DNA from 3 places in the Microbacterium sp. AC035 genome. Region 2 is predicted to be linked to each of the others. Evidence: predicted binding sites of a transcription regulator. Region 2 holds the regulator's gene; each other region holds the start of a gene.
The links. Region 2 encodes LexA, which represses DNA repair genes until DNA is damaged. Its sites were predicted from a motif close to TCGAACANNTGTTCGA; they were not measured.
Positions count from the first base shown of each region.

Region 1: the regulator LexA is predicted to act here: its motif matches at 6,465-6,480, upstream of ACZ0AA_RS11895 (HNH endonuclease signature motif containing protein).
Region 3: the regulator LexA is predicted to act here: its motif matches at 7,249-7,264, upstream of recA (recombinase RecA).

Region 1 is NZ_OZ409858.1:2,462,265-2,472,076, forward strand. It holds gene ACZ0AA_RS11870 (ABC transporter ATP-binding protein) at 1-597, opposite strand, end outside; gene ACZ0AA_RS11875 (ABC transporter ATP-binding protein) at 594-2,321, opposite strand; gene ACZ0AA_RS11880 (enoyl-CoA hydratase/isomerase family protein) at 2,522-3,583, opposite strand; gene ACZ0AA_RS11885 (ATP-binding cassette domain-containing protein) at 3,705-5,813, shown strand; gene ACZ0AA_RS11890 (hypothetical protein) at 5,896-6,345, opposite strand; gene ACZ0AA_RS11895 (HNH endonuclease signature motif containing protein) at 6,491-7,807, shown strand; gene ACZ0AA_RS11900 (glutamate-1-semialdehyde 2,1-aminomutase) at 8,048-9,370, opposite strand; gene hemB (porphobilinogen synthase) at 9,477-9,812, opposite strand, start outside.
Region 2 is NZ_OZ409858.1:1,422,470-1,432,281, forward strand. It holds gene hisB (imidazoleglycerol-phosphate dehydratase HisB) at 1-248, opposite strand, end outside; gene ACZ0AA_RS06905 (histidinol-phosphate transaminase) at 245-1,339, opposite strand; gene ACZ0AA_RS06910 (LysM peptidoglycan-binding domain-containing protein) at 1,431-1,793, opposite strand; gene lexA (transcriptional repressor LexA) at 2,075-2,761, shown strand; gene ACZ0AA_RS06920 (alpha/beta hydrolase family protein) at 2,869-4,728, shown strand; gene smpB (SsrA-binding protein SmpB) at 4,729-5,205, opposite strand; gene ftsX (permease-like cell division protein FtsX) at 5,291-6,205, opposite strand; gene ftsE (cell division ATP-binding protein FtsE) at 6,202-7,263, opposite strand; gene ACZ0AA_RS06940 (DUF2510 domain-containing protein) at 7,402-8,820, shown strand; gene prfB (peptide chain release factor 2) at 9,070-9,812, opposite strand, start outside.
Region 3 is NZ_OZ409858.1:625,494-635,305, forward strand. It holds gene dapA (4-hydroxy-tetrahydrodipicolinate synthase) at 1-309, shown strand, start outside; gene ACZ0AA_RS02905 (ribonuclease J) at 378-2,054, shown strand; gene ACZ0AA_RS02910 (GNAT family N-acetyltransferase) at 2,128-2,622, shown strand; gene ACZ0AA_RS02915 (FtsK/SpoIIIE family DNA translocase) at 2,705-5,440, shown strand; gene pgsA (CDP-diacylglycerol--glycerol-3-phosphate 3-phosphatidyltransferase) at 5,440-6,015, shown strand; gene ACZ0AA_RS02925 (CinA family protein) at 6,012-6,494, shown strand; gene ACZ0AA_RS02930 (helix-turn-helix domain-containing protein) at 6,636-6,944, shown strand; gene ACZ0AA_RS02935 (DUF3046 domain-containing protein) at 6,969-7,193, shown strand; gene recA (recombinase RecA) at 7,461-8,504, shown strand; gene ACZ0AA_RS02945 (regulatory protein RecX) at 8,544-9,383, shown strand; gene miaB (tRNA (N6-isopentenyl adenosine(37)-C2)-methylthiotransferase MiaB) at 9,453-9,812, shown strand, end outside.

The DNA of each region.
Region 1 (9,812 bases), 1.0 Mb from region 2:
GACCATGATGACGTTGATCACATAGCCCTGGAGCCAGCTGAGGAAGGCGGCGGTGACGTAGATCGCCAGCACGGCGATGATGATCCACCTCAGCGCGTCGAAGTCGACGCCGTCACCGACTCGGAAGCTGCCGAGGGCTTCGACCTGGTTGGCGAAGTCGTCCTGCCCGCCCTGGCGGAGCGCGGCGACGACGTCGTCCTGCGAGGTGCCAGCGGGGAACCCGGGGAAGTCACCGTTCGCCTGCGCGAGCTGCACCGAGATGAAGCCCTTGTAGATGAGGTTCGTGGCCTCGCCGAGCACCTTCGGCGCGGCGACCGTCAGCACGACGCCGACGGCGCCGGCGATCGACACGAGGATGAACCACACGGCCGACGGCTTGAGCAACCCGATCATCCGGCTGAAGCTCTTGCCGAAGTTGTCGGCCTTGCCCGGTGCGACGCTGTCCCAGCCGCCGCCGTCCTGACGCGCCTTCTCGGCGAGTTCGGCTTCGTACTTCTCTTCTTCGGTCAGTTCGGGCTCGACCGTGGTGGTCGCGGCCGTGGCTTTGGCCTTGGAGGCGCGACCGCGGCGGGTCTGCGGAGCGTTCTGCTCGCTCATGCGTCCACCCCCAGCTGCGATTCGACGATCTCTCGGTAGGTGGTGCTCGTCTCGAGGAGCTCCTCGTGCGTGCCGACGCCGACCATGGTGCCCCCTTCGAGCACGACGATGCGATTCGCATCGGTGATGGATGAGACGCGCTGCGCGACCACGATCTTCGTCACGTGCGGCAGCTCACGCCACAGGGCCTGCCTCAATCGGGCGTCGGTGGTGAGGTCGAGAGCCGAGAACGAGTCGTCGAACACCAGGATCTGCGGCTGACGGACGATCGCGCGGGCGATCGCCAGACGCTGACGCTGACCACCCGAGACGTTCGTGCCGCCCTGGGTGATGCGCGATTCGAGGCCCTGCGGCATCTCCTCGACGAAGTCGCGGCCCTGAGCGATCTCGAGGGCGTGCCAGAGCTCTTCGTCGGTCGCGTCCTCTCTGCCGTAGCGGAGATTCGATGCCACCGTGCCGGTGAAGAGGAACGGACGCTGCGGAACCAGACCGATCGTCGCCCACAGCGACTCGACGTCCGCTTCGCGGACATCGGCACCGCCGACGAAGACCGCTCCGCCCGAGACGTCGAAGAGTCGCGGGATCAACGACACGAGTGTCGTCTTGCCCGCACCGGTCGAACCCACGATCGCGACCGTCTCGCCGGGCTCTGCCGCGAAGCTGATGCCCTTGAGCACGGGAGAATCGGCCCCGGGGTAGGTGAACTCGACATCGTCGAAGGCGACCGAGCCGGGGGTCGGGAAGTCGGTGACACCGTTCGCCGGGCGCTGCATGCTCGACTGCGTCTCGAGGACCTCGCCGATGCGCTCGGCGGAGACCGCGGCGCGCGGGATCATGATCGCCATGAAGCTGGCCATGATCACACCGCCCATGATCTGACCGATGTACTGCATGAAGGCGAAGATCGTGCCGACCTGCACCGTGCCGCTGTTGACCTCGATGCCGCCGAACCACACGACCGCCACGATCGTGACGTTGAGGATGAGCATGAACAGCGGGAACAGCAGGACGAACAGCGAGCCGACCTTGCGGCCGACCACCATGATGTCGGTGTTGGCGCCGCGGAAACGCTCTTCTTCGATGCTTTCCCGGACGAAGGCACGCACCACGCGCACACCGGTGAGCTGCTCGCGCAGCACGCGGTTCACGGTGTCGAGCTTGCCCTGGTAGCTGCGGAACAGCGGGACCATCCGGCTGACGACGAGCCCGGCGACGATCAGCAGCAGCGGCACGGAGACCGCGATGAGCCAGCTCAGACCGATGTTCGTCTGCACGGCGAAGATGATGCCGCCGATCGCGAGCAGCGGCGCGGTGACGAGCATGGTGGCGCCCATCATCGCGAGCATCTGCACCTGCTGCACGTCGTTCGTATTGCGGGTGATGAGGGAGCCGGCGCCGAACTGCGACACCTCCCGCTCGGAGAACCCGCTGACCTTGGCGAAGACGTCGGCACGGATGTCCCGCCCCGCACCCATCGACGCGCGGGCCGCGAAGTAGGTCGCGATGACCGAGGCGATGATCTGCCCGAGCGAGACGGCGAGCATGAAGAGGCCGGTGCGCCAGATGTAGGCGGTGTCGGACTGGGCGACGCCCTTGTTGATGATGTCTTCGTTGAGGCGCGGGAGATAGAGGGTGGCGAGCGCGCTGGCGAATTGGAAGACCAGGACGGCCACGAGCAGCCACTTATAGCGGGCGAGATAACGGAGGAGGATTTTTCCCAGCACAGGCGGACTTTCTAGGAAGGATGAATCGGCGGATCTCCCGACGGGCGGACGCAGGCCGACGATCACGCACTTGCAAGAGTGGCACGAACTCCGGACATTCGTATCCCCCTGCAGGCGGACCTTCGCTCACAGCGAACCATTTAGCCTACGGCCAGCGGTTTATGCACCGCGACGAACAACCGCAGATATATCGAAATGCCTCAGAAGAGGGAGCGTTCGGGCGTGAAATCCCGAGCGTCGGCACCGGCGTCCGACGGGAGTTCGGCGATGGTCGCCGGGTTCCACTTCGGGTTGCGGTCCTTGTCGACGAGCTGGGCGCGGATCCCCTCGACGAGATCGGGGTGCCGCGTGACGAACCACATCACGCGGCGGTACTCGCCCTCGAGAGCGGCTCGCAGGTTCGGAAGCCGACGCGCCTCCCTGACGGCGTCGAGGGTGACGGCGAGTCCGGTCGGCGCCAGGCTCTCGAGCAGGTCGGCCGTCGTCGCGGCATCCGCGGCCTCCTCCGCACGCAGTCGCGACACGATCTCCGCGATCGTGTCGGCCGAGAACGCGCGGTCGATCCACTCGCGGGAAGCCGGCAGCGCAGACGGCTCAGGCGTCTCGTCGAACAGCAGCACGATCTCGGCCGGCCCCGTCGGGTCGGCGCGATAGGCGAGCGCCTCGCGGAGCGCATCGAGCCGATCGGACGGCACGAAGTGATCGGCGAAGCCGAGCAGCACGGCATCCGCGCCGTTCATCGTCGCGCCGGTGAGTCCGAAGTACTCGCCGAACCGGCCGGGCATGCGACCCAGCAGCCACGTGCCGCCGACATCGGGAGTGAAGCCGATCCGCGTCTCGGGCATCGCGAGCTTGGAACGTTCGGTGACGATGCGGATGGCCGCGTGACCCGAGAGGCCGACGCCTCCACCCATCGTGATGCCGTCGGCGATCGTGACGACCGGCTTCGAATACTCGGCGATCATCGCGTTCAGCGCGTACTCCGCGCCGAAGAACTCCGCCGTCTCGTCGGCTCGACCAGCGACGATCTGCTCGTGCAGTGCCCGCACGTCTCCACCGGCGCACATCCCGCGCTCGCCCTCGCCGTCGATCACCACGATCTGCACATCTGTGTCGTCGCGCCACCGCTCTAGCGCCTGGGTGAGCAGCTGGATCATGTCGACATCGAGCGCATTTATCGCTTCCGGCCGGTTCAGGGTCAGTCGGCCGAGGGCTCCTTCGGTGCGGACGAGGACCCGGGGAGCGGCGCTGGATTCGGTCACGGGTGCCAGGCTACCCCGTGGACGGACTCTTGCATCCGGACGTGTTTGTAGGGTAAATGCACGATCCTGCGGCTTTTCCGGCAGGATAGACAGAACTGCCCACTGCAACGAGAGGTCGCAGATGCCCGACGGACAGGTGCTCGAGTTCACGCACGTCACGAAGCGCTTCAACGACGTGACGGCGGTGTCCGATTTCTCCGCGCGGGTCGAGCCCGGTGTCGTGACCGCTTTCCTCGGCCCGAACGGGGCCGGCAAGACCACCACCCTGCGCATCCTCCTCGGGCAGGTGCGCGCCACGAGCGGCACCGCCACGATCGGGGGGATCGCGCATCCGGAGCTCCGCCACCCGCTGCGCACGATCGGCTCCGTCTTGGAGGAGACCGCGTACCGCCCTCGCCGCTCGGCCTCGCGCCAGCTGACGATCGCGGCCAAGGCCAACGGCATCCCGCTCGCGCGCGTCGACGAGGTCCTCTCGCTGGTCGGTCTCGAGCACGAGGCCGACGGGCGCATCGGCGGCTTCTCGCTCGGAATGCGTCAACGCCTGAGCGTGGCGCACGCGCTGCTGGGCGACCCCGGCGCTCTGGTCTTCGACGAACCGGCGAACGGCCTCGACCCGGAGGGCATCCGCTGGATCCGCCTCCTCCTGCGCCGTCTCGCCGACGAGGGCCGCACGGTTCTCGTCTCGTCGCATGTGCTGAGCGAGATCGAGCAGGTCGCAGACCACGTGCTCGTGCTCTCGAAGGGCCAGCTCGTGCTCTCGAGCGGCATCGAGAAGCTCGCAGATCCCTCTGCGGGATCGGTCGTGGTCGACGCGGTGGACCGCGCCGCCCTCAGATCTGCACTGTCGGCTGCGGGGCTCGAGGTCGAGGTGCTCCGCTCCGGCCTGACCGTTCGCGGCAGCAACGCGGGAGCGGTCGGTGCCATCGCGGCGTCAGCCGGCATCGCCCTCGCAACCCTGGTGCAGCGCGGCCCCACTCTCGAGGACGTCTTCATCGAGCTCGTCCGCGGCGGCAGACTCGCGCCGCAGGCCATCACCGCGGCGCCCGTCGCGGATTCGGCAGCGCCGGTCGCGGATACGGCAGTGCCGGTCGCGGATTCGGCAGCGCCGGTCGCAGTAATCGCAGCCGCAGCCGATGCGCCGGATGTCGATTCCGTCGGACCCGACTCCGGCCCTGCCGATTCCGATGTCCCCGATTCTGATGTCCCCGATTCCGATGTCCCCGATTCCGACGCAGACGCATCAGGCGCCGCCGAGTCCGGAGTCTCAGAGTCCGACGCCGACGCGTCCGAAGCCGCGCGCGCCGAGGCTGACGCGGCGGATGCCGAGGCCGACGACGCGGCGGATGCTGCGGATGCCGCTCGCGATGTCGAGTACGCCGCGGCAGAGCTCGGCTACGCAGCGGATGCCTCGGATGCGAACGACGCAGAGGATGCGGCCGACGTCGCCTCGGAGGCAGCCCATGCGGGCGGCGAGGATGCCCCCGGTGACCACGATCCCGCCGGCGGATCGACCGATCCAGAAGCTCCCACGGATGCTGAGCCGGAGACCGGGCGGCCTTCGTTCGACGACATCCTGTTCGGCACCACCCCTGCCGACGGGGCCGACGCTCACGTCGCCGAGCACACCGATGCACAGGTCGCCCCAGACACCGGCGCGCACGTAGGCGATGACACCGACGCCCACGTAGGCGATGACACCGACGCGCCCGCAGGCGATGACACCGACGCGCCCGCGGATGAGGACGGCGACGACGAGCACTCCGGAGTCGAGTTCTTCGCCGAAGTGAACGAAACCGAAGCGTCGGACGACACCCCGTCGAGCGACGACGACCCTCGTTCGGCGGCCGTCACCTCGATGCTCGCCGCCGCGGCGCGCGCCTACTACGAGGACGAGCCCAAGGACTATCCGCTCGGAGACGCCGACGCTTCATCAGAGGCAGAGGCCGATGCCGACGCAGAGGCCGATGCCGACGCAGATGCCGATGCCGAGGCCGATGCCGACGCCGACGCTGCTTCGGAAGTGAACGGCGGTCACGAGGAGCAGCACGACGGCGGACACCACGACGGCGAGCATCATGAGCAGCACGACGGCGAGCACCACGAGCGGCACGATGGTGAGCACCACGAGCAGCGCGACGGCGAACACCATGATGCCGAGAACCACGAGCAGCGCGAGCACAACGAAGGCCAGCAGCACGAGCACGGCGAGGGCGAGCACGACCGGTCCTGAGGCCGCGCCTGCCCCTGCGGGCCCGATGCGAACGCCCTCCGCGCCGTAAGGCTGCGGAGGGCGTCGCTCGTTCTCGAGTCGCTCAGGCGGGCCGTGGACGGATCACCGGACGGCGACTGCCCTTCGACACCGGCGTGGGCGACGTCGCCACGATCTCCTCGACGTCGGCCGGCTCGTCCGACACGTCGAGTCGGAGCGCCTGCGTCAATGCGAGGCCGTGCCTCGTCGTGAGGATCAGTCGTCGGTACTGCGCGTCACCGGACAGGTCGATGACCACGCTGGGACGCCGGCGGCGGATGAGGACGAAGTCGACGCTGCCCGCAGCCTTCCACGTTCCTGCGGCGAGCACACCGGGGATGTGCGTTCCCGGGTTCGGCACACCGCGCAACCAGGTCCACGCGTCGTCGATCAGCTGAACCTTGGTGATGGTGTCGCGCACGAGCCGCACGTTGTCACGGTGGAAGCTCGCCGCACGCTCGATCGGCGAGAGCACGATCTCGAGTTGCGTCTGGTCCAGCAGCAACGTCACCATGCGTCCAGTCTGCCAGCGGCACCCTTCCAGATGTCTGTGTCTTGCTCACAGGAAGGCAACGATCCGTTGTCGGTTCCCACGATTCCACCCCTCTTCCATTCCGATGTTCTACTCGACCTTCGAACAAATCTACTAGACTCAGAGCATGACATCCGCCAGCGACAACGGTCTCGAGCAGCGCAGGGAGCTGCTCGATTCGTGGGTCGAGAAGCGGCGACAGATCGCCAGCCTCGAGGCCGAGGCTTCCGATCTTCTCGCCGAGCGGATGCGGCTGTGCGGGTCGGACTCCGATGAGAACCCGTTCCACCGCGAAGCGATCCACAGATCGATGATCGCGGAGTACTCCGCGGCGGGGCGCCTGACCCAGGGCAGCGTCGAGTACGCCTTCACCGACGCCGGCTTCCTCGGCTCCAGCCATCCGCGCGTGCGCGAGGCATTCCGGCGCGGCACCATCACCGGTGCGCACGTCCGAGAGATCGTGCGAGCCGCCGGAGTCGTGCGCGAGGCGGTGAACAACGGCCGAGCGGATGCCGACGTGCTGCCTCTGTACGACACCGTCGCCGTCATCGTCGCCGAGCGCGAGACCGCTGCGCGCACACGCGTGCATCTGCGCGAGCTGGCAGCGGTGCTGTCGGGCTCGACGACCACCGAGCGCCATGCGCGAGCGAAGTCCGAGCGCACCGTCACCGTTCGCCCCGCAGGAGACGGACTCTCCGTTCTCACGGTCGTGCTCCCCGAGCATCTCGCCACGGCGATCCTCGATCGCCTCACCCAGCTCGCGCACGCCGTCATCAAGGCTCGGCAAGACCGCGAGCCGCTGCTCGAGCCGATCGATGACGGCGAGCATCCGATCTACCCGGAGGACATCCCGCACGACGATCCGTCACGAGACGACTACGCGATCTTCGGCGAAGCGACGTTCACAACCGACCCCACAGGCCCCGCCGTGGAGCAGATCCCGGCAGACACGCGCACGATCGATCAGGTGCGCGCCGACCTGCTGATCGACCTCCTGCTCGCCTCAGATCCGAGCGCCGCCAACGGCTCCGGACTCGACAACATCCAGGGGCGCATCCACGTCACAGTCGCCGCCACCACGCTGGCGGGCTGCGATGAGCGCCCCGCACAGCTCGACGGACACGGCCCTCTCCACCCTGACGTCGCTCGGGACCTCGCGGGCCGCAACGGCGGTTGGTCACGCTTGTTCCTCGATCCGACCGGCCTGGTCGTCGAGACCGACACTTACAGGCCCACCGAGCCGATGCGACGGTTCCTACGGGCCCGAGACCAGCACTGCCGATTCCCCGGATGCAGAATGCCGGTCCATCGCTGTCAGATCGACCACACGTTCGATCATGCGAAGGGAGGGCGGACCGAGATTCGCAACCTCGCCCACCTGTGCGCGCGCCACCACTCCCTCAAACATCCCGATGTCGCCGACGACCACAGATGGACGGCGTAGCAGCTCCCCGACGGCACGATCGAATGGTTCAGCCCACTCGGCCGGACCTACACGGACGCACCACGACGGCGAGTGATGTTCGTCTGAGCGAGGCGCCCCCGCTGAGCTAAGCGTTCGGCTGAGCGAGGCGTTCGTCTGAGCTAAGCGTTCGTCGAGCTAAACGCGTTCGTCTGAGCTGAACTCATACGGTGAGCGATGCTCGGCAGAGAGCCCGTCGGGTGTCGACGGCCGGATGGGGGCTCAGACGCCTGCCTGCGCCGCAGCGCGGGCAGCGATGGGCAGAGCCGCCTCGATGCGCTGCAGCTCTTCCTCGCCATGCGCCGCGGTCAGGAACCAGGCCTCGAACACGCTCGGCGGCAGCGCGACTCCCTGCTCGCGCATCGCGTGGAAGAACGGTGCGTACCGGAACGATTCCTGCGCCTGCGCCTCGGCATATGTCCGGGGCGCCGACGCTCGGAATGACGCGCTGAACAGGCTTCCTGCGTAGGCCACGGCATGCGTGACGCCGGCATCCGTCAGAGCAGCATCCAGTGCACCCGCGACGCGAGCGGCGGCCGCATCGACTGTCGCATAGACCTCCGGGGTCGCGAGCTTCAAAGTCTTCAGGCCAGCAGCGACCGAGAGCGGGTTACCAGAGAGCGTGCCTGCCTGATAGACCGGGCCGAGGGGGGCCAAGAGGTCCATGACCTCAGCGCGGCCACCGAGGGCGGCCAGCGGCATACCTCCGCCGACGACCTTGCCGAAGGTGAAGATGTCGGGCAGATAGTCCTCGCCGGTCGCGGCCTGCAGCCCCCAGAAGCCTGCGGGGTGCACACGGAAACCCGTCAGCACCTCATCGAGGATCAGCAGAGCACCGTGAGCGTGTGCGGTCTCGGCCAGCAGTCGGTTGAACCCCGGCAGCGGTGGGACCACACCCATGTTCGCGGCCGCGGCCTCGACGATCACCGCGGCGATGCGCGGGCCGTGCTCGGCGAAGACGGCCTCGAGTGCGTCGGGGTCGTTGTAGTCGATCACGAGGGTCTGCGCGGCGATCGGCGCGGGGACCCCCGCAGAGCCGGGCAGAGCGAGGGTTGCGACTCCCGAACCGGCCGCGGCGAGGAGACCGTCGGAGTGCCCGTGGTAGTGGCCGGCGAACTTGATCAGCAGGTCACGACCGGTGGCACCGCGGGCAAGGCGGATGGCGGTCATCGTGGCTTCGGTGCCGGTCGACACGAGCCGCACACGTTCGACGGGCCGGATCTCGCCGAACCGCACGCGGTCTGCGATCAGCTGAGCGAGCTCCACCTCGCCCTCCGTCGGGGCACCGAACGAGAGTCCTCGAGTCGCGGCCTCCTGCACGGCGGCCACCACCTCGGGCTGCGCATGACCGAGCAGCGCGGGGCCCCAGGACGCGACCAGGTCGACGTACTCGGCGCCCGCGGCATCCGTGACCCTCGCGCCTGTGGCTGAGGCGAGGAAGCGCGGCGTGCCGCCGACGGAACCGTACGCGCGCACCGGCGAGTTCACACCGCCCGGGATCACCGTGCGGGCAGCGGAGAACAGGTCGTCATTGCGGTCGGTCACAGCACACTCCTCAGCGATGCGCGGAACTCTCCCGCCATCACTCCCAGGCTAGTCCGCAGACCTGAAGGAGGGACTCAGACGAGCACCCCCGAACGAGGAAGCACGATCAGGACCGCAGCCAGCGCGCGGCCTCGGTCGCCCAGTAGGTCAGAACGACATCAGCGCCCGCACGCCGGATCGACAGCAGGGACTCGAGGATGGATGCGCGGCGGTCGATCCAGCCGTTCGCCGCGGCGGCCTCGATCATCGCGTACTCTCCCGACACCTGGTATGCCCACACCGGAATATGAACGGTGTCGCGCACCTCGCGCAGAACGTCGAGGAAGGCCATGGCGGGCTTGACCATGACGATGTCGGCCCCCTCCTCCTCATCGACGACAGCCTCGCGCACGCCCTCGCGGCGGTTGCCCGGGTCGAGCTGATAAGTGCGACGATCACCCTT
Region 2 (9,812 bases):
TGGCCGAGCACGATCGAGACGTCTTCCACCGTGTGGTGCGCATCGATGTGGGTGTCGCCCGAAGCGCGGACGGTGAGGTCCGTCAGCGAGTGCTTCGCGAACGCCGTCAGCATGTGATCGAAGAACGGCACCGACGTGTCGATGCGGCTTGCACCGCTGCCGTCGAGGTTCAGTTCCAGCTCGACGGTGGACTCCGATGTGCTGCGCACACGCGTGGCGGTGCGCGGGGTCTGGGCGGGGGTGCTCATGAAGCCGATCCTATCGAGGCGAGAGCATCGAGGAACGCGGTGGTCTCGCCCTCGGTGCCCGCTGTGACGCGGAGGTGACCGGGGATCCCGACGTCGCGGATGAGGACTCCCCGCTCATAGAGCTGCTGCCAGACCTTCGCGGGCTCTGCGACCCCGCCGAACAGGACGAAGTTCGACCAGGATTCGTGCGGCGTGTAGCCGAGGGCTTCGAGCGTCGCAGAGAGGCGGTCGCGCTGCTCGACGATCTCCTCGACCATGCCCAGCATCACGCCGGAGTTCCGCAGTGCAGCCACCGCCGCCGCCTGAGTCAGAGCGCTGAGGTGATAGGGCAGACGCACGAGCCTCAGAGCGTCGATGAACGCAGGATCGGCCGCGAGATAGCCCACGCGCGCACCCGCGAACGCGAACGCCTTGCTCATGGTGCGCGACACCGCGAGACGAGGCCGCCCTTCGAGCAGAGTGAGAGCGGATGCCGCCTCGCGCGGTGCGAACTCCTGGTACGCCTCGTCTACGACCACGACCCCCGTCGATGCCTCGTACACCGCCTCGACCACGTCGAGGCCGAGAGGCGTGCCCGTCGGATTGTTCGGGGAGCACAGGAGGATGACATCGGGGTCGACGTCCCTGACCTGCGCCGCCGCCTCGTCGGGAGTGATCGTGTAGTCGGGCTGCCTGGTGCCCGCCACCCAGCGCGCTCCGGTCCCCTTCGCGATCAGGGGGTACATCGAGTACGTCGGGCTGAAGCTGAACGCGGTACGACCCGGCCCTCCGAAAGCCTGGAGGATGTGCTGCAGGACCTCGTTCGACCCGTTGCCCGCCCAGATCTGCTCGGCCTCGAGCCCGTGGCCGAGATACTCGGCAAAGCCCTCGCGCAGGGTGGTGAACTCGCGGTCGGGGTAACGGTTGACGTCGCGGAGGGCGACCGCGATGTCGTCGAGGATGTCGCTCGCTACGGCGTCCGGAACCGGATGCGTGTTCTCATTGACGTTCAGTGCGATGGGGAGAGGCGCTTGAGGCGCTCCGTACGGCGTGAGCCCCCGGAGGTCGTCGCGAAGCGGCAGGTCGTCGAGTGATGCAGTCACCCTTCCCATGGTAGGCCGCGTTCGCTCTGTGGACGCCCGTGGCGACCGAGTATGAAGCCGACCTCACCCGCGTCGCTCGACCGACCGGCGGCCGCGTGCCTCACTCCGAGTACTGCGCCGGAATCGCGAGCTCCTGACCGATCTGCAGCTCTCCGCCGCGCAGCAGATTGAGACGCGTGATGTCACCGATCACTTCGCGCGGGTCGGCCTCGGGTGCGATGCCCTCTGCGATCGACCAGAGTGTGTCGCCGGGCATCACGGTCACGGTCGCGAACGACGCCGTGGCGACCTGCTCGCCCGACGCCATGGCGCTGCCACCGCTGAGTGCGGCGAATGCGATTCCCGCGGCGAGGGGAACTGCGGCGACGGCGAGCACGACGCGTCGACCACGCGCCGTCAGCCGGAGCCGCGTCGCCGGACGAACCGGAAGGACTGCTGCACTGCTGAAGGTGATGGTGCTCATGTCGTGCTCCTCTGCATCTACCGCGTGGGCGGTGAAGTTGGCGTAGCGTTCGCATCCGCGCCTCGGCCGGGAGCCGTGGATGCGAAGCTACGTTCCGAAGTTATCTTCGAATTCGAACATCTGTCAAGCGTTCTTCGAAACAGATGTGCGGGAATCGACCGACACGCTCGAACAGATCTTCCACTTCGGCGCGATTCTCGGATACGGTTTCGATGAGAACACCCCACCACGGGCCTCCGACATTCGAACTGAGACGCCGGATCGCACACCTGAGGAGCACCATGAGCGACAACTCCGCCACCGAGTCCGAGGCTCCGCGCACTCGCCGCCGGAAGAGCCTCAGCCCCAAGCAGATGGCGATCCTCGAAGTGATCCAGACGTCGATCAGCCGGCATGGGTACCCGCCGAGCATGCGCGAGATCGGCGACGCCGTCGGGCTCAAGTCGTTGTCCAGCGTGACCCATCAGCTGGGTCAGCTCGAGCTCAGCGGCTATCTGCGGCGCGATCCCGGCAAGACCCGCGCGATGGAGGTCCTGATCGACCTTCCCGGAACGAGCGGTGAGAACCCCGCTGACGTGGCGACGCCCGTCGGAGACGCCGCGCTCGTTCCTCTCGTCGGCCGCATCGCCGCCGGCGTCCCGATCACGGCCGACCAGCAGGTCGAGGAGATCTTCCCGCTCCCCCGTCAGCTCGTCGGCAAGGGCGACCTCTTCATGCTCAAGGTGTCGGGCGAGTCGATGATCGACGCCGCGATCTGCGACGGCGACTGGGTCGTCGTCCGTTCGCAGAGCAGCGCTGAGAACGGCGAGATCGTGGCCGCCATGCTCGACGGCGAGGCCACCGTCAAGGTGCTCCGCCGACGCGACGGCCACACCTGGCTGCTCCCCCGGAACTCAGCGTTCGAGCCGATCCTCGGCGACGAATCCGTCATCCTCGGCAAGATCGTCGCGGTGCTCAGGGCCGTCTGAACCCCGTCACCCGGGTCCCGCGAATCGGCCGCACCCGGAAACTCCGGCAATGCCGCCTCGGTCCGCCATGGATGACGCTGCGCGCCGGTGCACCATAGGCTCGAAGCATGTCGTCGCCGTTCGGTACCTGGCCCTCTCCGTTCACTCCCGACCGGATCGCCGCATCCTCTCCGAGGATCGACGGCGCTGCGTTCGTCGGCGATGAGATCTGGTGGGGCGAGTCGGTGCCTTCCGAGGGCGGGCGCCTGACCGTGCGCAGCTCGAGCGGCGCCGAGATCCTTCCCGCACCCTGGAGCGCCCGTTCGCGGGTGCACGAGTACGGGGGCGGAGCGTGGACGGCGGATGCCGACGGCACGCTGTACTTCGTCGACGCCAAGGACCAGCGTGTGCACCGAATGCCACGCGGGGGCGCCCCGGAGCCCCTCACTCCCGCGGGACCGGCACATGGCGGCCTGCGCCTGCAGAACGGTCGGCTGTTCGCCGTCCGGGAGGACCTCTCCGTCGATCCTCACCAGCGCGGAATCGTCGAGATCCCGACCGATGGATCGGCGTCGGACGATCCGGCGCTGCTGCAGCTGCTGGTGCAGGGAGAGTCTTTCTACGCACATCCGGCGCTGTCTCCGGATGGGACTCGCGCCTCGTGGGTCGAGTGGGGCGGTGAAACGATGCCGTGGCAGCACGCCTCGCTGGTGCTCTCCGACGGTCTCGGACGCACGGAACTGGCCACGCGCGCTGCGCTCCAGCCGGAGTGGACGGATGACGGCGAGATCCTGTACGCGGATGACCCCTCTGGTCGGTGGGCGCTGCACCGTCAGCGCGTGGACGGTCTGCACGCGCTCGGTCGCGCAGAGCAGATCCATCACACCGACGCCGACACGGGATACGGACTCTGGGTGCTCGGCAATCGCTGGTACCGGCCTCTCGCAGACGGCCGCATCGTGGCGGTGCGCACGAACGGACGCGACGAGGTGGTCGTCATCGAACGGGACGGCAGCGCCCGCCGCATCCTCGTCCCCGCCGACGGCCATGTCAGCATCGACGATGTCGCGGACTCCCGTGTTCTGCTTTCTGGCAACAGCTCGACGACGACGCCCGGGGTCTGGTGCGTCGACGTAGAATCCGGCGATGTCGAGGTGGTCACGGGAGGGGCTGCGGCGGATCCTGCATGGATGCCCGCAGCATCCGAGTTCCTGGTCGATGGCGCGCACGGCCGCGTCCACGCCTTCGTCTACCCGCCGACGAATCCATCGGAGTCAGCGCCGGAAGGCGAGCTCCCGCCGTACATCGTGCTGGTGCACGGCGGCCCCACCGCCCACGTGACGGGCGCGGCATCAGCAGCCATCGCGTTCTGGACGAGCCGCGGCGTCGGCGTGCTCGACGTCAACTACGGCGGATCCACCGGCTACGGACGCTCGTACCGAGAGCGCCTCGACGGCGGGTGGGGTGTGGTCGACGTCGACGACGTGATCGCCGCCGCGCGGGGCCTCGCCGGCGCAGGACTCGCGGACCCCGATCGCATCGCGATCCGCGGTGGCTCGGCCGGAGGCTGGACGGTGCTCTCGTCGCTGGTGCGGGGCGGGACGTTCGCCGCAGGCATCAGCAGGTACGGCGTGGCCGACCTGCGGATGCTGAGCGAGCACTCGCACGACTTCGAGGCCCACTACGTCGAGGGACTGGTGGGGCCGCTGCCAGAAGCCGAGGCTGTGTATGTCGATCGTTCGCCCCTGACCCACGCCGATCGGATCGACGTGCCGGTGCTGCTGATGCAGGGAGCGGAGGATCGTGTCGTGCCTCCGTCGCAGTCCGAGGCGATCCGCGATGCGCTGGCGCGCCGAGGCGTCGAACACGAGTACGTCCTCTACCCGGGTGAAGGCCACGGCTTCCGCGCGAGCGAGACCATCGGCGACGCCCTCGAGCGGGAGCTGGCGTTTCTCGGACGCGTGTTCGGCTTCACGCCCGCGCGCTGATCACTCGCCGACGCGGTTGCGCAGGCGCATGGCGCGGTCGGCCTCGCGGGTGTCCTGACGCTCCCGCAGCGTCTGACGCTTGTCGTATTCCTTCTTGCCCTTGGCGAGCGCGATCTCGACCTTGGCGCGACCGTCGGAGAAGTACAGCTTGAGTGGAATCAGCGTGTATCCGCCCGCGGACACGGCATGCTGCAGCTTCGCGATCTCCTCGCGGTGCAGCAGCAGCTTGCGGACGCGCTTGGCGGAGTGGTTGGTCCAATGCCCCTGCGAGTACTCCGGAATGTGCACGGAATCGAGGAAGACCTCGTTGCCCTTGACGAATGCATACCCGTCGCTGAGGTTCGCGCGCCCCTGGCGCAACGACTTGACCTCGGTGCCGGTGAGCACCATCCCCGCCTCGTACGACTTCTCGATGTTGTAGTCGTGACGTGCGCGACGATTGGTCGCGATGACCTTCTCCCCGCGTTCCCTGGGCATGATTCTCTCCTGATCCGTGTCGTGCGGTGATTTCAGAGCCCGATCCGGGCGCACGACAGCCTGTCAGTCTATACCGGCGAACCCGTCAGGTGCGAAGCCAGCGCCGGATCGCGAAGCCCGCGGAGAGTGCGGCCAGCACGACGCCGATGCCGATCAGCACCGGGACGACGACGATCGCATCCTGCATCGACACCCAGGTCGTGATGAACGGGACACGTCCTCGGAGGTATCCGTCGACGCCGAAATGCACACCGGCGACGACCGCCGCGCTCGCGAGAGCGGAGCCGAGGAAAGCCGCGAACACGCCCTCCAGCACGAACGGCGTCTGGATGAAGCGGTTGGATGCGCCCACCAGACGCATGATCCCGATCTCCTTGCGCCTGGCGTAGGCGGAGAGCCTGATGGTCGTGCCGATCAGCAGGATCGCAGCGATCAGCATCAGCGTGGCGATGCCCACGGCGATGTACGTCGCGACCGTCAAGGCCGAGAAGAGCGGTTCGAGGTACTGCAACTGGTCCTGCACCTGCTCGACGCCCGCGACGCCGTTGAACGCCTCGGAGATCACCTGCGACTGGCCGGGGTCCTTCATGGTGACGAAGAAGACCTCGAACGCCTGTTCAGGGGTGATCACGCTCGCCTGGTCTTCGCCGAGCTGCTCGACGAGCTTGGCGTAGGTGTCTTCCTTGGAGTCGAAGCTGACCTCGCTGATCAGAGGAGCGAGCGCCTCGCCCTCGAGCTGGGCTCGGACCGCGTCCACCTGCTCTTCCGAGGCTCCCCCATCGACGCAGGTGTCCTGTTCGGAGATGTCGGAGCACATGTACACCGCGACCTGGGCCCGCTCGGTCCAGTAGCCGCGCATGGTGCCGATCTGCGCCTGCATCAGGATCGCGGCGCCGACGAACGTCAGAGACACGAAGGTGACGAGCACGACGGAGATGACCATCGAGATGTTTCGCCGAAGACCCCCGAGGGCCTCTGTGAGGATGAGTCCGATTCTCATGATGTCGGCCCCACTTCCTCGTTGCCCTCGTCGGAGAGGCCGAGGCGGTCGGCCACGCCGAGCTCGGCGACGTCGACCTGCGGCATCACGATGGGATGCGTCCGAGGCGCGGCCGGCGGCTGGACGACGATGGGCTGCTCTTCGGCGACGGGCGGCTCGATCGGCGCTGCCTGGGCCTCCGGGGTCTCGGATGCGGTCGGCACGGCGTCAGCGGATGCTCCCGCGGCCTTGCGCTGCGCACTGAGCTCCTCCGCGAGCGCCGCACGGACGACGGAGAGGTCGGCCGTCTGGCGCTGTACCTCCTGCACGGCGGTCAGGGCGGCGGCAGCTGCGGCACCCCGAACCTCCTCAGGGACGAGGCGCGGGATGTTCGATGTATCGCCGTATCCGCCGTGCACCTCGTCTCGCACCATCTCGCCATCGCGGAGCTCGATCACTCGCCGCTGCATCTGGTCGACGAAGCCTGCCTCATGAGTCGCCATGAGCACGGTCGTACCGCCCGCGTTGATCCGCGCGAGAAGCTGCATGATGTCGACCGACGTCGCCGGATCGAGGTTTCCGGTCGGCTCGTCGGCGAGCAGGACCTGGGGGCGGTTGACGAGCGCTCGAGCGATCGCGACGCGCTGTTGCTCTCCACCGGAGAGCTCGTGCGGCATCCGCTTCTGCTTGCCGTCGAGCCCGACCAGGGCGAGCGCCTCGGGGACGGCCTGCTGGATGAAACCGCGCGACGAGCCCGTCACCTGCAGCGTGAACGCGACGTTCTGGTAGACGGTCTTCGAAGGCAGGAGTCGGAAGTCCTGGAACACGGATCCGATGTGGCGGCGGAAGTACGGCACCTTGCGGTTCGCGAGCGAACGCAGGTCCCGCCCGAGCACGGCGACACGACCGGTCGTCGGCACGTCCTCTCGGAGGATCAGCCGCAGGCAGGACGACTTGCCCGACCCTGAAGCGCCCACGAGGAAGACGAACTCCCCGCGCTGCACTTCGAAGTCGACATCGGACAGAGCGGGCCGTGAGGTCCCGCGATAGCGTTTCGTGACGTTCTCGAACCGAATCATGGCGATTCGAGCCTAAGCGCGCCCGTTCGTCTGCTCGCGAGCGACACCCCGCGGGAGCCCCCTGGGTGTCGCACCGCACTGCTATACATGGAGGTGCCGATCCATGCGATCAGCGTGGACGAGACTCGAGGGGGAACCATGACGACGCCTGCAGGCTGGTACGACGACGGATCCGGACGCCAGCGCTGGTGGGACGGCACCCAGTGGACCGAGCATTTCGCACCGATCGTCGAATCCGCCGAATCCACCGCGGGCGAATCGACCGTCGGTTCGACCGGCGATGAAGCGACGAGCGCCGGTTCCGACTCCGACTCCTCGGAGAGCGCAGTTCATGCCTCATCCGTCGGGGTCCCGGAGTCCGCGGCCGATGCCGAGACCGCCGCGTCGATCGAGTCGGTCGCTGCCGTCGAGAGCCAGTCCTGGAACACTCCCGCGCCGTCCGGCGCCGATTCGGCGGCCCAGTCTCCGGCCGAGGCGCCTGCCGACGGGGTCGTGGATCCTGAGCCCGCATCGTCCTGGTCGGCCTCCCCGGCTTCCGCAGACGAGCCCGGGAACGCGCAGGAGCCCGAGTTCACCGCACCGGGCACCGCGACGCCTGTCGACGACGCCGTGCAGCCGTATGGCGGGGGCACACCCTCGTACCCCGGTGCCGCTGCTCCTGCTCAGCCCCAGGAGTACCCCGTCACCGCCGGCTACCCGGGGTCCGCAGCGCCGAGCTACCCGGGCGCCGCAGCCTACGCGCCCGCCGGACAGCAGTACGGCGCCCCCGCAGGCTACCCGCCCGCCTACGGGGCGACGGCGCCCGCGGCGCCCGCGGCGCCGTCGGGTCCATCGATCCTCGGCCTCGTCGGGCTCGGGCTCGCGGCGCTCGGCACCATCCTGTCGTGCATCCCCGTGATCTTCTGGCTCGGCTGGCTCCTGCTGGGCGTGGGATTCATCGTCTCCCTGATCTCCCTGTTCCTCAAGGGCAAGAAGTGGCCGGGCATCTCCGGCCTCATCCTCGCGGTGATCGGTGCGATCATCGCCGTCGTCATGTTCTTCGTCATCGTCTTCGCGACGGTGTCCGAGGCCGTCCGCGATCTGCCGACCGCACCGCCCTCGAGCGATTCCGACACCGGCACCGAAACGGACCCCGGCACTGATGAGGGCACGGGCACGCCCGAGGTCGCCGAAGGCGAGATGGGCTCCCCCGTGCCGATCACTCAGATGTCCGCCACGAGCGAGGTCACGATCCATTCCGCCACGTGGGCGACGAGCGACGGCTCGAGCATCCCCTCGACCAACGGCGGCTACGTGATCCTCGACGTCACCTTCACCGGCGTCTCGGGCACGAGCTACCTGAGCGCGTTCAACTTCGGCATCGAGACCGCTGAGGGTGTCGAGGGGACCTACGACTACTACGTCGACGGGATCGTGGCGGAAGAACTCGAGCCCGGCGACACGGTCGACGGCAAGATCACCTTCGACGTCGCTCAGAGCGAGTCCTACGACGTGATCTTCACCGACGAGCTCCTGCAGGAGGTCACGCGAATCACCGTCACCCCGTCTGCCGGCTAAACGCGGCGCAGAACGAAACCGGCCGGCGGTGCCGGGCGGTTCGTATCGCAGGTGGGCCCGTGCCACGATGCTTCGACATCCGGCACGGGCCCGCTTCTGTTCCGGTCACGTTCGCCGCGTTGCCGCGTGCAACCGTCGGAGTTCGATCCACTCGGGATGGAGTGTCGAGCGGGCCCGTGCATCGGCGCGGGGGCAGACACGAAAGCGGGCCGCCTCGAGGAGGCTGCCCGCTGAGAGTGGAGCCTTCGCTCAGTCCTCGTCTTTGCGCTTGCGCCAGCGGATGCCCGCCGAGATGAACCCGTCGAGATCGCCATCGAACACGGCGGCCGGGTTGCCCGACTCGTGCCCGGTGCGGAGGTCCTTCACGAGCTGCTGGCCGTAGAGGAAGTATGAGCGCATCTGGTCGCCCCAGCTCGCCGTGATGTTGCCGGCGAGCTCCTTCTTCTTCGCGGCTTCCTCCTCCTTCTGCAGGAGCAGAAGGCGGGTCTGCAGCACGCGCATGGCCGCCGCGCGGTTCTGGATCTGCGACTTCTCGTTCTGCATCGACACGACGATGCCGGTCGGCAGGTGGGTCAGACGCACCGCGGAGTCGGTCGTGTTGACCGACTGGCCACCGGGCCCCGACGAACGGAACACGTCGACGCGGATGTCGTTCTCAGGGATGTCGACCTCGGTCGCCTCCTCCATGAGAGGGATGACCTCGACCGCCGCGAACGACGTCTGACGCTTGTCGGCGGAGCCGAACGGGCTGATGCGCGCGAGGCGGTGCGTGCCGGCCTCGACCGACACAGTGCCGAAGGCGTAGGGTGCGTCGATCTCGAACGTGGCCGACTTGATGCCCGCGCCCTCGGCGTAGGAGGTGTCGAGCACCTTGACGGGATACTTGTGACGCTCGGCCCAACGCAGGTACATGCGCATGAGCATCTCGGCGAAGTCGGTGGCGTCGTCGCCTCCGGCACCCGAGCGGATCGTGATGATCGCGGATCGCTCGT
Region 3 (9,812 bases), 800 kb from region 2:
GCCGTCAACCGAGGCGATCTCGCGACCGCGACCGCTGAGCACAAGCGGCTCGAACCGCTGGTGCGCGCCGTCATGACCCACGTGCCAGGCACCGTCGCGGCGAAGTACATCCTGCACGGGCTCGGCCGCATCTCGAGCCCGCGCGTGCGTCTGCCGCTCGTCGGACCCGAAGAGTGGGAGGCCGCTCTCATCGAGGACGAGCTCGATCTCGTCAGGGACGTCCCCGGCGCAGACTTCTCCAACTTCCGCCCCGACCGCAACGCGGCCGCGGGCGGTGCCCTGCCGAAGGTGCACGGCACAACCCGCTGAGACCGAACGCGGTGAGCCGCGTCACAACGAACGAACGGACGCGTCGCGCGTCCGACTGAGGAGACAGCATGTCCATCCCGATCGCAGACCCCGCAGCACTCGAAGAGGGGACGCTTCGGGTCACCCCGCTCGGCGGCCTCGGCGAGATCGGTCGCAACATGACGATCTTCGAGTTCGACGGCAAGATCCTGATCGTCGACTGCGGAGTGCTCTTCCCCGAGGAGCACCAGCCCGGGGTCGATCTGATCCTGCCGGACTTCGAGCCGATCAAGGGTCGACTCGATGACATCGTCGGCGTCGTCCTCACCCACGGGCACGAAGACCACATCGGCGCGGTTCCGTATCTTCTGCGTCTGAAGAGCGACATCCCGGTGATCGGTTCCGGCCTCACGCTCGCACTCGTAGAGGCGAAGCTCAAGGAACACCGCATCAAGGCATACACGCTCACTGTGAAAGAGGGGCAGCGCGAGAAGGTCGGGCCCTTCGACCTCGAGTTCATCGCGGTGAACCACTCGATCCCCGACGCCCTCGCGGTCGCGATCCGCACGCCCGCCGGCCTCGTGCTCGCGACCGGCGACTTCAAGATGGATCAGCTCCCGCTCGACGGGCGCATCACCGACCTTCGTGCCTTCGCCCGCCTGGGTGAGGAGGGGGTCGATCTCTTCCTCGTCGACTCGACCAACGCCGACGTGCCGGGGTTCACCCCCACCGAGCGCTCGATCGGCCCGGTGCTCGATCAGGTCATCGGCAAGGCGCCGCGACGCGTCATCGTCGCGAGCTTCTCGAGCCATGTGCACCGAGTGCAGCAGGTCCTCGACGCCGCAGCGGCGCACGGCCGCCGGGTGGCTCTGCTCGGGCGCAGCATGCTGCGCAACATGACGATCGCCGAGGACCTGGGCTACCTGAAGGTGCCGAGCGGTCTGCTGATCGACTACAAGAAGGCGCGAGACCTTCCCGACGACAAGATCGTCTACATGTCGACCGGCTCTCAGGGTGAGCCGATGGCCGTGCTCAGCCGGATGGCGAACCTCGACCACGCGATCGAGCCCGGTGAAGGTGACACCGTGATCCTCGCGTCGAGCCTGATCCCCGGAAACGAGAATGCCGTCTACCGTGTGATCGACGGACTCACCAAGCTCGGCGCGAACGTCGTGCACAAGGCGAACGCCAAGGTGCACGTCTCGGGGCACGCCGCGGCCGGCGAGCTGATCTACTGCTACAACATCCTCAAGCCCAAGAACGTCCTTCCCGTCCACGGCGAGTACCGTCATCTGATCGCCAACGCCAAGCTGGCTCAGGACACGGGAGTCGCCGCCGAGCGCACGATCATCGCGTCGAACGGCACCGTCATCGACCTGAAGGACGGCGATGCACGCGTGGTCGGCCAGCTCGACCTCGGATTCGTCTACGTCGACGGGTCGACTGTCGGCGCGATCACCGACGCCGATCTCAAGGACCGCCGGATTCTGGCCGAGGAGGGCTTCGTCTCCGTGATCGTCGTGGTCGATGCTGCAACGGGTCGCATCATCTCTGGGCCGGAGATCCACGCTCGCGGCATCGCTGAAGACGACTCCGTCTTCGACGACGTCACACCGAAGATCATCGCCGCGCTGAAGGAAGCCTCCGGCAACGGCGTGCGCGACACCCATGCGCTCTCACAGGTGATCCGCCGCACGATCGGGCGCTGGGTCAATCAGAAGCTCCGTCGTCGCCCGATGATCGTTCCGCTCGTCATCGAGGCGTGATCGCAGCCGCGCCGCTCGCGGGTTCACAGTCGACCGACACTCGGCTGTAACGCGAGCGGCATACGCTCTCCTCATGCCGGACGACTTCTCGATCCGACCCGCCGAACAGGCGGACGGGAGCTTCCTCGGCGACATGGTCGTCGAGGCGGCGAATTGGCGCTCGGGCGGGGCGCGACCACGCCACGAGATCCTCACCGCGGTCGAGCATCGACGCTACGTCTCCGGATGGATGCGACCGGCGGATGCGGGCTTCCTGGCCATAGACGCGGACGGGCGGCCGATCGGCGCAGCGTGGTACCGCATGCTCGTGCCAGACGACGCGGGTTTCGGATTCGTCGGAACCGCCGTGCCGGAGCTCATCATCGGCGTGCAGCCGATCTGGCGTGCTCACGGCGTCGGGCGCACTCTGCTTCGACGCCTCGTGGTTCACGCCCGGGAGCAGGGGCACCCTCGGCTCAGCCTCAGTGTGGAACGGGACAACTTCGCCCGGACGCTGTACCGATCGGAGGGATTCGTGGTCACGGACGCAGGAAGCGTGCGCGACACGATGGTGCATCGCGGGTCCTGACCCACGGCTGCTACGCGGGCGGATGACACCGGAATGCCGCGTCATTACGGGGATTGTCGGCCTCTCGACGTAACGTGAGATCATGGCCAGGAGTACCACGAAGTCAGCGCGCGCGTCCGAGAGCGCCACGCCTCGCCCGAAGAGGCAGGCTGCTCCGAAGGCTCAGGCAGCGCCCAAGAAGTACATCGACGAGATCGACAAGCCGCCTGTGGCGGTGCGGGCCTGGAACGGCCTCGCCCATGGTGTCGGGGGACTGTTCCGAGCATTCGGTCCCGAGACCCTCGAGAAGGACGATCGGCGCGACGGCTTCCCCCTCCTGCTCGTGCTGTTGGCGATCGCCGGAGCGGTCAACGAGTGGTTCTTCATCGGCAACGAGGTCGCTGCCAACATCAGTGCCTACTCGGTGGGGCTTCTGGTCGGACGCGTGGCCTTCGTCATGCCGGTCCTGCTCCTGCTGCTCGCCGGCTGGCTGTTCCGTCACCCGTCGTCCGTGCATGACAACGGGCGGATCGGCATCGGGTTCGGACTGTTTATCCTCGCGCTCGCGGGCTTCTGCCACACGGCTGCCGGCCGTGCCGATTCCGCGGGGCTGCTCGTGCGGCCACAGCCCAAGGACGGCATGCCCGCGCTCAGCGAGGCGGGCGGACTGTTCGGCTGGATGCTCGGGGAGCCGCTCTCCTACCTCACCGCGGTCGGTGCGTACGTCGTGCTGTCGGTCCTCGCCGTTCTCAGCGTCCTGATCCTGACCAAGACCCCGCCGAACCGCATCGGTCAGCGACTCGGAGATCTCTACGCGTGGATGTTCGACGCCGAGCGGCCGGAGAAGACCGCGAAGGATGCCGCCGCGGTCGATGAGGCAGACAAGGTCGACGATCCGGATGTCCTGCCGTGGTGGCGACGCAACAAGACCGGTCGCGAGGAGGATCCCGACGAGGGGACTCTCGGATCCGACGACATCACCGCTCTGCTCACCACCTCGGAGCCGACTCCTGCATACGACCAGGCCGTCGTCGTGGAGAACCCCTCGGATGCCGCGACTGAGGTGCTGTCAGACGTGCGCTCGGTAACCGAGTCGTTGGCCGGGCAGCAGACCACCGCACTTCTCGATGACGAGTCCGACACGGGCGAGATGCCCGAGCTGCCGGGACTCGACGGCTTCGGAACCGCAGGGCCGGGGGAGCGGGGCCCGCAGGCGCCCGTGACTCCCTACGTGCTTCCCTCGCCGGGACTCCTGGTCGAAGGCCCACCTCCGGTCATGCGGTCCGAAGCGACCGACAAGGTGATCGAGCAGATCACGAGCGTGCTGACGCAGTTCAAGGTCGATGCGAAGGTCACCGGATTCTCGCGTGGTCCGACGGTCACTCAGTACGAGGTGGAGGTCGGCCATGGTGTCAAGGTCGAGAAGATCCTTCAGCTGAGCAACAACTTCGCCTACGCGGTCGCATCCAACGACGTGCGGATCCTGTCGCCGATCCCGGGCAAGAGCGCGATCGGCATCGAGATCCCGAACGCCGATAAGGAGATGGTGGCGCTCGGGGATGTGCTCCGGTCTCCGGCAGCGCACAAGAGCACTCATCCGATGACGATCGGCGTCGGAAAGGACGTCGGCGGCAACATCGTCATCGCGAACCTCGCGAAGATGCCGCACCTCCTGGTCGCCGGTTCCACAGGGTCGGGTAAGTCCAGCTTCGTGAACTCGATGATCACGAGCCTTCTCATGCGCGCTCGGCCCACCGACGTGCGGATGGTCCTGATCGACCCGAAGCGCGTCGAGCTGACCAGCTATGCGGGAGTGCCGCACCTGATCACACCGATCATCACGAACCCGAAGAAGGCCGCCGAGGCTCTCCAGTGGGTCGTGAAGGAGATGGACATGCGGTACGACGACCTCGCGTCGTTCGGATTCCGCCACATCGACGACTTCAATCGGGCGGTGCGCGCCGGAGAGGTCGAGCTCCCGGTCGGCAGTGAACGTGTCCTCAAGCCCTACCCGTATCTCCTCGTGGTGGTCGATGAGCTCGCAGACCTGATGATGGTCGCGCCGCGAGATGTCGAGGACTCGATCGTCCGCATCACCCAGCTGGCGCGCGCGTCCGGCATCCACCTGGTGCTCGCGACGCAGCGACCGAGCGTCGACGTCGTCACCGGTCTGATCAAGGCCAACGTGCCGTCGCGCCTCGCTTTCGCCGTGACGAGCGTCACGGACAGCCGCGTGATCCTCGACAGCCCCGGTGCTGACAAGCTGATCGGCCAAGGTGACGCCCTGTTCTCGCCGATGGGATCATCCAAGCCGTTCCGTCTGCAGGGTGCGTGGGTCGATGAGAAGGAGATCGACGCGGTCGTCAAGCACGTCACGCGTCAGGCCCGTCCCGACTACCGCGCGGATGTGCAGGAAGCGCTGGAGCCGACGAAGAAGAAGGAGGTCGACGAGGACATCGGGGACGACCTCGAACTCCTTCTCGCGGCAGCCGAACTCATCGTGTCTTCGCAGTTCGGCTCGACGTCGATGCTGCAGCGAAAGTTGCGTGTCGGCTTCGCCAAGGCAGGTCGCCTGATGGACCTCCTCGAGTCGCGAGAGATCGTCGGCCCGTCCGAAGGGTCCAAGGCACGTGACGTGCTGGCGACGGCCGAGCAACTGCCCCAGGTCATGGCGAAGCTGCGAGGTGACGATGCTCCGCCGAAGCCCGCCGCTCCCGCCGCCGCGACCGCGGCCGGAGCGCCGCACGACCCGATCGAGGCCCAGTTCCAGGGGCTGCCGGTGGTCGAGGCTGAAGACGACGGCGACGAAGACGCCTGGGGACTGACAGGAAGAGACTGATGAGTATTCCACGGCAGCTTCCCAACGCGATAACCATCGCGCGCATCCCGCTCGCGGTGATCTTCTTCGTCCTGCTCCTGATGGGCGGAACGTACGGGCTCGACGACATCGTCATCCGATGGGTTGCGGCGATCCTCTTCGTCGTGGGCATCTCCACCGACTGGGTCGACGGCTACCTCGCACGTCGCCACAACATCGTCTCGGACTTCGGCAAGCTGTGGGACCCGATCGCCGACAAGCTGCTCACCGGGGCGGGCTTCATCGGCCTGGCCGTGCTCGGTGAGCTCAACTGGTGGGTCGTGATCGTGATCCTGATCCGCGAGTGGGGCATCACGATCCACCGCCTCATGGTCGCGAAGGAGCACGTCGTGGCTGCCGCGTGGATGGGCAAGGTCAAGACTGCGGTCCAGGCCGTGGCGCTCTCCTGGGCGCTGCTCCCGCTGCACGTGGTGATCGGGGCCCAGCTGTGGGTGGTCGGGACCGCCATCCTGATGATCCTGGCGCTGATCCTCACGGTGGCGAGCGGCATCGACTACATCGTGGCTCAGGTGCGAGGGTCACGGAAGCCGTCGTGACGTCTGCGTCGGAGGTGCTCGCCGCGCTGGTAGATCGTGGCTGGACCCTCGGTATCGCGGAGTCGCTGACGGGCGGCGCTCTCGCTGCAGAGTTCGTCTCGGTGCCAGGTGCATCGGCGGTGTTGCGGGGAGCGATCGTCGCCTATGCCACCCCGGTGAAGCACACACTGCTGGGCGTCGACGACGGACTGCTCGACGCGCATGGACCGGTGCATCCCGGCGTCGCGCTGCAGATGGCAGCGGGGGTGCGCCGCGCCCTGGAGGTCTCGGGAACTCCCGCCGACGTCGGCGTCTCGACAACGGGGATCGCTGGACCGGAGTCACCGGACGGTCAGCCCGTCGGAACAGTGCACATCGCCGTCGTGACGCCGGATTCCTCTGTGAGCGAGTCATTCAGGTTCGACGGCGATCGCGCGCAGGTCCGGGCTCAAGCGGTCGACGCGGCCGTGGCGATGCTCGCGCGGATCCTCCGGGAATAGCTGATGCGGACGTTCCGTTATCCCCTATGTGCTCACACCGAAAGCACAGCGTGCGAAGGTAGATTTTGTGAAGGTCGGTAGGACTAGACTGGCGGTCTCCTTGAGGGAGACCTCGAGAAGGCGATCTGGGAGGAGGTTCCGATGATTCTTGTACGACAAGAAATCGGCGATGTGCTGAGGGACTTCCGCCTGCAGAAGGGGCGTACGCTCCGGCAGGTTGCGAGCAAGGCATCTGTGGCACTCGGCTATCTCAGCGAGGTCGAGCGGGGCCAGAAGGAGGCGTCGAGCGAGATTCTCGCCTCGGTGGCCGATGCTCTGGATGTTCCCATCTCGATCATCATGCGAGAGGTGGGAGACCGCATCTCCGTGCTCGAGGGCATCCAGGTCTTCCCTGATGTCGTTCCGGATGACCTCGTGGCTTCCGTAGAGCCAGAGCTCTCGCTCCACTGAGCTTCGGATCCTCTTCATCCTCTGATGCGTCGCAGTGAGTTCCTCCGCGCAGTCGACGCGGAATTCGGTGGTCGAGGGTCGTCTCTCATCAGCGACCTCATCCTGACTCAGCTGTCCGGCCGTACTGCCGACCAGGCATTGGATGCCGGCGTACCTCCGCGTGACATCTGGCTGGCGCTGTGCGCCGAGACCGATGTGCCTCAGGAGCGGCGGCACGGGGCCGGGCGCCTCGAACCGCGCAAGCGATGACGCCCTGACGCGTTCGACACGCGTTCGACTAACGACACGCCGTAGCGGCGTGTCGTCGAATATGTGTTCGAAACGGGCGTAGTCTTCTGCACAAGTGGTTCAGAGACGGTGTTCTCCCTGTTTCGCGGAGCTGACGACGCAATGTCCGAGGTGCCTCGTACGGTGAAAAGCAAGCCGAAGAGCCATACGCCTTGTCGGAGAGTTCCGCCCAGCCGGGAGGACCGCGACAGCCTACAGGCGGCACCACGCGAGCATAAGGAGCACGTCATGCCATCACCCGCTGACCGCGAGAAGTCCCTCGAGACAGCCCTCGCCCAGATCGACCGTCAGTTCGGAAAAGGCTCGGTCATGAGACTGGGCAGCGACGAGCGCGCACCCGTCGCCGTCATTCCGACCGGTTCCATCGCTCTCGACGTCGCCCTCGGCGTCGGTGGGCTCCCGCGTGGACGAATCGTCGAGATCTACGGCCCCGAATCCTCGGGTAAGACGACGCTCACGCTGCACGCGATCGCGAATGCACAGCGCGCTGGTGGGATCGCGGCCTTCATCGACGCCGAGCATGCGCTCGACCCCGACTACGCCGCGAAGCTCGGTGTCGACATCGACGCCCTTCTCGTCTCGCAGCCCGATACGGGTGAGCAGGCTCTCGAGATCGCAGACATGCTCGTCCGATCCGGCGCCATCGACCTGATCGTCATCGACTCCGTCGCGGCTCTCGTGCCCCGGGCCGAGATCGAGGGCGAGATGGGTGACTCGCACGTGGGTCTGCAGGCCCGACTGATGTCGCAGGCGCTGCGAAAGCTCACCGGTGGGCTCAACCAGACGAACACCACGATGATCTTCATCAACCAGCTGCGCGAGAAGATCGGCGTCTTCTTCGGATCACCCGAGACGACCGCAGGTGGAAAGGCGCTGAAGTTCTATGCGTCGGTCCGCATGGACATCCGCCGCATCGAGACGCTGAAGGACGGCACCGACGCAGTCGGAAACCGCACCAGAGTCAAGGTGGTGAAGAACAAGATGGCTCCGCCTTTCAAGCAGGCGGAGTTCGACATCCTGTATGGCATCGGCATCTCGCGCGAGGGCAGCTTGATCGACTTCGGTGTGGAGCACGGCATCGTGAAGAAGTCCGGCTCGTGGTACACCTACGACGGTGACCAGCTCGGTCAGGGCAAGGAGAACGCTCGATCGTTCCTGCTCAAGAATCCCGACGTCGCGCTTGCGATCGAGACGCAGATCAAGCAGAAGCTCGGCATCGGGGGAGCCACCGAGGCGCCTGCCGACGAGCTCGCCGAGCGCCGTCCGGCATGACCATGATGGTTCGCGGTTGTGAAGCAGCCGGAGCGAACCGTGAGTGATGGCGGGGGCGGGCCCGAGCAGCTCGCCCCCATCATCCCTCTCTTCGGTCGTGATGACACGCGGGCGAAGCAGGCCCGCCGGGATCCGGAGGGCGAGGGCGTGACGACTCGTTCGTCCGCCGACGCCGGGCTGTGGAAGTCGACAGACGACGACGGATCGAACCGTGATTCGAACCCGGTCGCACCCATCGATTCGCGTGGCCCCAGTGAGCGTCATCCCGCCCGCGGCGCAGCAGCTCGGTCTGCCCCGAGGTTGCGTGCATTGCAGGCCCAGGACACGGGATCAGACGACGTCGTGGGAGTCGACCCCGCGCAGCTGCGCGCCGAGGCTGAGGAGCTTCTCGTCCGCAAGCTGCGGACTCGATCGCTCTCCCTGTCAGAGGCGCGGATGGTTCTGAGGGGCTATGGACAGAACGCCGAACGGCTCGATTCGGCGGTGATCGACGACGTGATCGACGATTTCTGTCGGCGCGGCTACCTCGACGACGCCCTTCTCGCGGGACAACTCGTGACGTCCGGAATCGAGCGCAAGGGGCAGGGACGGGTAGCGCTGTCGAGGGCACTGTCGCAACGCGGCATCCCTCGCGAGGTGATCGATGCGGCGCTCGACGACGTTCCCGACGATGACGCCGAGCGCGCGCTCGAATACGCGCGATCGAAGGCGCGAGCGATGTCTCGGCTGGACGGCGACACTGCGTTGCGGCGCCTCGTCGGTCAGTTGTCTCGCCGTGGCTACAACGGCGCCATCGCGATGACGGCCGCGAAATCTGCTCTTGCCGAGGCCTCTTTCGGGTCGTCGTCATCGGGCGTGCGATTCGTCGACTCGGACTGACGACGGCGAGGGCCTCAAGCTCTCGCCACAGCGGCGACGTCTGGGATCGGCTCGTAGAATGGGGAGATCATGACTATCCCTCGCAGTGAGCCGACGATCATCGCGTCGTCGTCAGCAGCAATCGACCTCGACGGGCGCCAGCGCTCGTACGAGGTCCGCACTTTCGGCTGCCAGATGAACGTCCACGATTCGGAACGACTCTCGGGTTCGCTCGAGAGCGCCGGATATGTCCGCGCGACTGATGGCGCCGAGGCCGACGTGGTCATCATCAACACGTGCGCGGTGCGCGACAATGCCGCAGGCAAGCTCTACGGCACACTGGGCCAGCTCGCGTCGGTCAAGCGACGCAAGGACGGGATGCAGATCGCCGTCGGCGGCTGCCTGGCGCAGATGGACAAGCAGGCGGTGCTCGATAAGGCGCCCTGGGTC